Regions from separate parts of the Clostridium paraputrificum AGR2156 genome, predicted to be linked through region 2. Evidence: a T-box and tRNA genes for the amino acid it is inferred to sense, from the RefSeq annotation. Region 2 holds a T-box; the other holds one or more tRNA genes.
What was found. A T-box is a leader RNA that pairs with one kind of tRNA and senses whether it is charged. The one in region 2 lies ahead of gltX (glutamate--tRNA ligase), so its partner is inferred to be a tRNA-Glu.
Positions count from the first base shown of each region.

Region 1: it has a tRNA-Glu gene. The T-box ahead of gltX (glutamate--tRNA ligase) is inferred to sense a tRNA for this amino acid. The anticodon was not compared.

Region 1 is NZ_AUJC01000014.1:34,417-38,634, reverse strand. It holds gene G594_RS0113130 (BaiN/RdsA family NAD(P)/FAD-dependent oxidoreductase) at 1-926, opposite strand, end outside; gene G594_RS0113125 (hypothetical protein) at 1,021-1,614, shown strand; tRNA gene G594_RS0113120 (tRNA-Glu) at 1,739-1,813, shown strand; tRNA gene G594_RS0113115 (tRNA-Val) at 1,823-1,898, shown strand; tRNA gene G594_RS0113110 (tRNA-Asp) at 1,906-1,982, shown strand; gene G594_RS0113105 (ATP-binding protein) at 2,062-3,042, opposite strand; gene G594_RS0113100 (DnaD domain protein) at 3,035-4,027, opposite strand; gene G594_RS19695 (peptidoglycan DD-metalloendopeptidase family protein) at 4,192-4,218, shown strand, end outside.
Region 2 is NZ_AUJC01000011.1:164,476-168,693, reverse strand. It holds gene G594_RS0112835 (glutamine--tRNA ligase/YqeY domain fusion protein) at 1-272, shown strand, start outside; gene G594_RS0112830 (DUF1622 domain-containing protein) at 349-672, shown strand; gene gltX (glutamate--tRNA ligase) at 715-2,370, opposite strand; T-box leader at 2,423-2,620, opposite strand; gene G594_RS0112820 (pseudouridine synthase) at 3,058-3,774, opposite strand; gene G594_RS0112815 (lytic transglycosylase domain-containing protein) at 3,965-4,218, opposite strand, start outside.

The DNA.
Region 1 (4,218 bases), on a different contig from region 2:
ATAGGTATGAGTTTTTTATTTATAATCCCAATAAAAGAATTAGAAATGGTTCTATGGCTAAACATGTATAAGTGTCCCTCTAAAAAATCTTTAGTTTCTTCAATAGATAAGTTAGGCATCATATCTACACTTAATTCAACATTTTGATTATTATCCAAGGCTCTAGAAGCTATAGCAGAAAGTTGTAATATTGGAGGCCCTGATATTCCATAATCGGTAAAGAGAACTTCACCAATATCTTCTCTAACTAATTTCCCATCAACATATATAGAGATTCTTCCATCAAACTTAATTCCAGATAATGCTTTTAGGTGTGGATAATCTAACTTTAACTGCACAATACCAGGTACTGTACTTGTGACAGAATGCCCTAAGTCTTTTGCTAATCTATATCCTGAACCATCTGAACCTGTTTTTGGAGCAGATTTTCCTCCACAAGCTAAAATAACTTTTTTGCATGTGAATAAAGTATATTCATCATTAGTTGTGGATAATTTAAAGTTTTTGTTTTTGTGGATAGTTTTTACTTTGCAATTTGTGAATAAAGGAATTTCCTTTTCCTCTATAGATAACCTTAAAAGATCTACTACAGATGAAGCCTGAAGAGAGGCTGGATATAATTTACCTTTTTCTAATTCAACTATAGGTAGACCTATAGATAAAAATAAGTTTCTAGTTTCTTCAACACTCAACTGATCTAAGCAATCTATATAGAAATCTTTATTAGAACTATGGTAAGTATCATAAGGAAAAGAAATTCTAGAGTTAGAAATATTACATCTACCATTACCAGTAGTTAAAATTTTTTTCCCTATTCTATCTGTTGCTTCTATAATTGCAACATCCTTTCCTAGATCTTTTGCAATTATTGCAGCCATTAAACCAGAAGCTCCACCACCAACAATAATAATATCGTGATATATCATAAAACTTATGTCTCCTTTTTAAAAATATAATTAAATTTTAACATAGTAATATTACCTATTAAAGAGAGGAATAATACCATAAGAGGTGATTATTTTGAAGGTTAAAGTTATTGCAGAGATTGAAGATAAGGATAGAGAATTTAAAGTAAGAAGAATGAATATAGATGAGATAATAGTTAATTATCCCACAGGTACTGGATTAAAGTCTTATAAGCATGATGAAGTTGAGTTAATTAGCGAGGGAGAGATAGATGATTTTTTAATAAACAACATTAATTTCCTAACTATAAAATTAAATAGGGGAATATCAATATTTTTCTATAAAGCTTTAAAAGACTCTTTAGAAAATGAGATGGATGAAAAATTAAATGATTTAAATGTTTTAAGAGATAGATATAAAGTTAATAAGAGAGGAATATGGGAAAAGGAACTAATTTGTGTAATAAATAACTCATTACCTATAAAAGTTATGGCATCAGGACAAAATTTTAAAAGAGACAACTATAGTATATTAATTACACCACTGGAAATACAAGGTTTTATGGAAGGGGCAAAAGAAGAAATAAATAAAATTAGAAAAGAAATAAAGCAAAAAGAAATTTTATTATCTAGATATGGAAAAGCCATAAATAATATTAAAAAAAGTGAGAAAAATGAAGCTATTTATCTCTTATCGGACACGGAATAATGCGAGGTTTAAGAAAAATAAAAAGAAATTTAAAAAAATGTGTTGACACATATAATGAATTTCTGTATTATAGTCTATGTGGTCAGCGCAGAACACATTAGCGAGGATCATAAGATAACAATTTGGCTCCTTGGTCAAGCGGTTAAGACACCACCCTTTCACGGTGGTAACAGGGGTTCGATTCCCCTAGGAGTCACCATTTTTATTTGGGCGCATAGCTCAGCTGGGAGAGCACCTGCCTTACAAGCAGGGGGTCACAGGTTCGATCCCTGTTGTGCCCACCATAAATGCGGCTCAGTAGCTCAGTTGGTTAGAGTGCTGGCCTGTCACGCCAGAGGTCGAGGGTTCGAGCCCCTTCTGAGTCGCCAAATTAAAACATCAACATTAGTTGATGTTTTTTGTTTTTATAAAAAAAGGTTTATAAAAAAGGTAATGTAGATTTTTACATTACCTTTTATTTTTTAAATTTAACTTTATTCTAATGTCATCTGAATAAAACTTGAAAAGTTTAAAATCACCTAATAGTCTAGAGTAAATTCTTTCACTATATATATTTGTTATATTAGGAAGTGAAAGGTTGGTTGAAATAAGCATCTTTTTATTTCTTAATAGTTTTCTGTTAATAAGATTAAAAAGTTCTGTTATTGAAAAATCACTCTTAGATTCGGCACCAAGATCATCAATAATAAGTAAATCACATTCAATTAAGAGTTCTTCTAATTTAGCATTATTATTAAACTTTATATCTCTTAAATCTCTTATAAGTTCTTCTGAAGTTTTATATACTACTAAAAAGCCTAGGTCTAATAGCTCTTTAGCTATACAATAAGATAAATAAGACTTTCCGCTTCCAGGGTTACCATAAAAAAGTAGATTAGTATTTGAATTATTGAAGTTTGGCAAATATTCAGAAGTAACATAGGATACAATATTATCCATATTTTTTCTGGGAGAAAATTTATCATCACTTACCTTATGCATTGAAAATAAATTAAGATCAAAATTATCAAAGTTCTTTTCTTTTAGAGTATCCTCAAGTAAAGAATTTTGATAATATAATTTTATTAGTTTTGGTTTATAGCATGAACACTTATTAATACCTATAAAGCCTGTATCTTGACATTTATTACACCTATATTTTAAGGTCAAATAGTCAGGGTCATATCCTTTAGATACTAACATTTCACATTTTTTTACTCTTAAATCTGTAATTTCATTTCTAAACTTTTTTATAGTTTCATCTGCATCCTTAGACTTAAGTATAGCCATAGATAATTGAAGCGAACGTTTTTGAATTAAGTTATCTATATCCATTATTTCAGGATACAAATTACGAATTTCGTTTCTTCTAAGTTCTAAGTTTTTAGATTCTTCATCACGTATCTTTTCATAAACGGCCATAATTTTTGCTTGATATCCGTTAATCATCAACATCCCATCCTAACAATTTCTTTTCTAAAGAGTCATAATCATATGATCTTGGTTCAAAGTTATTAAAACCTGAGGCTTTTAAGTTTTTTTGATAATTAGTAGATGAGTTTTTATAATTATTTTTATGTTGTTTATCTTTAATTGCAACATCATCTAGGGTTTTTATATTGTCATTAAACCATTTGCTAAGTATGCCATCAATATATTTAAAGTCAGCTCTATTAAGTCTTTGAAAACAAATGTCACAAGCTTTCTTTATTAATTGAATGTCAAATTTATATACATTAATCCATTTATTCAAAAGCTCTTCCTGAGGCTTCATAATTTCTGAATTGTTAATGCCTAGGTAATTTAGTATTTGTCTTATCTTAACCCACTTATCTTCTGTCTGCTTTATATGACTTTGGGCTTTTTCAATAGTTTTTATACCCATATCATTCCAAGCCAGAGCAACCTTTTCTATATACCTGTAATCAACTTTACCTTTTGATGCACAATATTCAATAAGTATTAGGATAAGTTCTGAGGTAAAAGAAAAATCTTTTTGCCATCCTAAATATATTTCCATCTCTTTTGTTGAAAGTGGTCTACAAAGTATTCTTTCTATATCTCTTAACATATCGTTAGTTTCTGTGTTATTTAGTGCATCTAATAGGTTAACATCTGGTGAAGTACTACTTAAGTCATTATCTAGTGGTACAAATTCTATACTGAAGTTATTCATTTTATCTACAGGAACAAATTTTATTACACCTTGGTCATTCCAATAATTTAATGCGTTCATTACATCAGATTCTAACAGGTTTAAGGAAGATGCTAGTATTGAACTATTTACTCCAGGCTCATTAGAAAAGTTATACTTTAATAGAAGTAAATAAACCTTAACAAATTCTCCTCTAGCAAATGGCATATATTTTTCAATAAAAACATTGCTAATAGGTGTAAAGGTACATGCGTTATTTTTCAATATAAAAGTACTCATTCTAACATTCCTCCTTTCAAAATTAGTATTTTATAAACATCATATTTAATAATTATAACAAAGGAGAGGAGGGATAACAACTTATCTAAATAGATATATAATGTATAAATTAATAGATTATGGGAAAAGTAATTGATGTGTTTTTGGAAGTGAAGGGATGATGTATGGATATAAGATTACAAACTAAATTT
Region 2 (4,218 bases):
CTATTCCAGCTGAATTTAGGTTGTATGAACCTCTTATACTTGATGATGTAGAAGAAAACGAAGGCAAACACTTCTTAGAACAAATAAATCCTAACTCTTTAACAATTTTAAAAGGATTTATAGAACCATCAGTTAAAGGTGCTAAAGCCCAAGAAAAATATCAATTATTTAGACATGGATACTTTAATGTAGACTCAAAGGATTCTACTACTGATAATTTAGTATTTAATAGAATAGTATCATTAAAGAGCTCTTTTAAATTAAACAAATAGTTAAAATATGAGCATAGTTAAACACTACTATGCTCTTTTAAAACACAAAAGATTAGATGGTAAGGGGGAAAATTTTATGTTAGAACATGCTATAGGCACTATTGTTCCTATAGGTATTCACACACTAGAACTTATGGGAATAATAATTATATTTGTAGGTGCTATAAAAGCCTTTTACAAATATGCATTATCACTTATTTCTAAGACAAGCTATCCTATAAAAGTAGAGTTTGCAAAAGCACTAACTTTAGCTTTAGAATTTAAAATGGGTGCAGAGATTTTAAAAACCGTAATAATTAATTCTTTTGACGAAATGTACATACTTGCTGCAATTATTTTATTGAGAGCATTATTAGCATTTGTAATTCATTCAGAAATGAAAGCAGAATCAGCTCATTAAAAAATAGAGTACTTACGTACTCTATTTTTTTAATAAATTTTATTATATAAAGTTTTTAAATCTTGATTTAACCTTTTCTTCACCCATTATTTGCATAATAGTATATAAATCAGGTGTATTACTTCTATGAGTTAATGCAGCTCTAACAGCACCAGCTACATCAGAAATCATTCCTTTGTAGTTCTCTGGATTAGCCTTAAATTCTTTTCTATTTGTACAATATCCTAATTCTGTACCTATCTCTTTTAACTCTTCAAACCAATCCTCTTGGCTTCCAATATTAAATGTAAATTTATCTGCATATACATTTATTATTTCCTTTGCAGCTTCTAAAGAAAGAGTCTTTGGTAACTCTATATTTTCATCTGATTCCTTATTAAATAATTCATCAAAGAAATAGAAGACTTTCTCTTTTACATCTTCCCATTTAGCAAAGTCTTTTCTTGGCTTAGGACCATCCTTATCAATATTAAATATCTCTTTTGACATAGACTCATTTGATGTAACTAAATCATACATCTCTTTATCAAAATCTTTAGCCCAAGCTATATAACTTTCATATACCTTATCAGCTTTCATTTTACATATTAATTCTTTACTTACATCATTTAATTTTACAATATCAAATAAAGCTCCACTCTTACTCATCTTTTCTAAAGCAACTGGGAATTCGTGATAGTCAGTAATTGGATTTTCAGCTCTCCAATCTTCATATGTTGAGTTAATAATATTTAATAAATACTCAACAACAGCTTCAGTTGGATATCCAACTTCTCTATAATATGAAACTGCTGCTTCAGCATCTTTTCTCTTTGAAAGCTTTCTCTTTGAACCATTATCATTCTTCATTATTGTTGGAATGTGAGCATAATTTGGTCTATCAAATCCTAACACATCAAATAATTGTACATGTATTGGTAATGATGATAACCATTCTTCACCTCTTATAACATGAGTTGTTCTCATTAAGGCATCATCAATAGCATGAGCAAAATGATATGTTGGTAATCCGTCAGACTTAACAATAACTATATCTTGATCATTTTCTGGGAAAGATATATCTCCTTTTATTAAATCATGGAATTCTACTCTGTTATTTATATTTCCAGGGGATTTTAATCTAACAATATACTTATCCCCAGCTTCTATTCTCTTTATAGCTTCTTCTGTGGATAAATTTCTGCATGTTGCAAACTCTCCATGATATCCTGGAGTGATTTTTTCTGCCATTTGCTTTTCTCTTACAGCATTTAACTCCTCAGGAGTACAAAAACATGGGTATGCTAATCCTCTCTTTACTAAGTCTTTAGCAAATGTTGAATATATTTCTTTTCTTAAACTTTGTCTATATGGACCATAATTACCTATTTCACTATGCTCCCCTGTCATTCCTTCATCAAAATTCATTCCAAAGTTTTTCATTGTTGCAATAGTATCTTCTATTGCTCCCTCAACTTCTCTCTTTTGATCTGTATCTTCTATTCTTAAGAAGAAAATACCTTCACTTTGCTTAGCTAATCTTTCATTAATTAAAGCAGCAAATACTCCTCCAATATGTTGGAATCCTGTTGGACTTGGTGCATATCTTCCTACAACTGCACCCTCCTTTAAATTTCTTTTAGGGTACTTTTCTAAATAATATTCTGGTGTTTTACCTATCTCTGGGAACAGAATATCAGCTAATTTTTCTAAACTCATTTTATCACCTTTCCTTTTTTGTTTATAAAATAAAAAAATCCTCCATCCTAAAATATAGGACGAAAGAACTTAACTTCCGTGGTACCACCTAAATTGAATAAACAATAGCCTATTCCACTCATTCTCTTTAAGGGGAAAATCCCATAACAACTCCAAAGCTTCTTTCTATAGCTTTACTTGTTAAGCTTCCACCATATACTTAACTCTCTTTAAAGTTCCACTATATACTCTTCTTCTTCAACGTCTCTAATATATATTATTTACAAACTATTTATTATTATAACTTCTCAAAACATTATTGTAAATAACTTTAAGTTTATTGTCGAATTGTATTATTCATCATAATTTTATTATGCAAGATTTAATTCATTTATGAACAATTATATTTTTTCTCTTATATTTTCTTATCTAAAAATTACTTTTTTAATTTATTAGGCTAAATAATATAAATTTAAAATTTGTTAACTTTTACATATAATTATTTTTCTAAAACAAAAAACGCAACCCTTGGGGCTAGGTTGCGCTTTAGCAATAAGCAATAAATAAAAAGGGGGCTATTTATTCCTTTTATTTATCCTTGCACTGATATTATATGTTATTAGATATCAAAATGCAAGAGATTTTGTGAAAAATATTTAACTTTTGATTTATTATGAATGTTTTTCTTGCACTTTTTTTAATCATTCGTTAATAACTCTTTAAAAGAGCTAATTCATCTTCTGTTAGTTCACGATATTCGCCTTCCTCCAATTCTTGGTCTAAAGGCAAACCTCCAAACTCTGTTCTTTTTAAATACACAACAGTTTTTCCTAACGCTTCAAACATTCTTTTTACTTGATGATACTTTCCTTCTTGTATAGTTACCATCACTTCTGCCCCTTCATTTGATGAATTAATTATTTCTAACTTACCTTCCTTACACTTATACCCATCATCTAAAGTTATTCCATTTTTAAATGCTTCAACATCTTTTTCATCTACTGCCTTATCAATTTTCGCATAATAAACCTTATCAACATGCCACTTAGGTGAAATTAATCTATGATTTAGTTCCCCATCATTTGTTAATAATAATAATCCTACAGTATCTTTATCTAATCTTCCTACTGGAAATGGATTAAATACTTGATGTTCTACCTCTAATAAATCTATAACAGTTTCTTCTCTATTATCGTATGTTGCAGATATTACACCATCTGGCTTATTCATCATTAAATATATATACTCTCTATAGAATAAATCTTCTCCATTTATATTTATAACTGATTTTTCCGGATCAATTAATACCCCATTATCTTTTACCACTTCTCCATCTACCTTAACTAACCCCTTCTTTACTAAGGCTTTTATTTCTTTTCTACTCCCATATCCTAAATTTGATATTATTTTATCTAATCTTTCCACAAAAACAACTCCTAAACAATGAATTCCTTATTATTATACCCAAGGGAAATGGGATAATAAAGATAATATAAATAATAAAGAAAAAAAAGATAGTTATTGAGCCATTAAACCATAAAAATTTAAAGAAAAAAACTCCCTTAGGAGTTTTTAATTCAAATAACTTTATTACATCAATAATTCTACTTCTTTTCTAAAGTCCATTCAAATAATATTTCATAACCTTAGGAACATAGTTTTGAGTTTCCTTTGGCATCTTATATAAATCATCAGCTGAAGTAACACCTCTTCTTTTCACTGTTCCTTGACCAGCGTTATATGCCATAAGAGCCATTTCTATATCTCCATTGTACCTGTTGATATGTCCTCTTAACTGTTTTACGCCCCCCCTTATATTATCTTCAACATTAAAGGGATCTGAAACTCCATCTTCCTCACAATTAACAG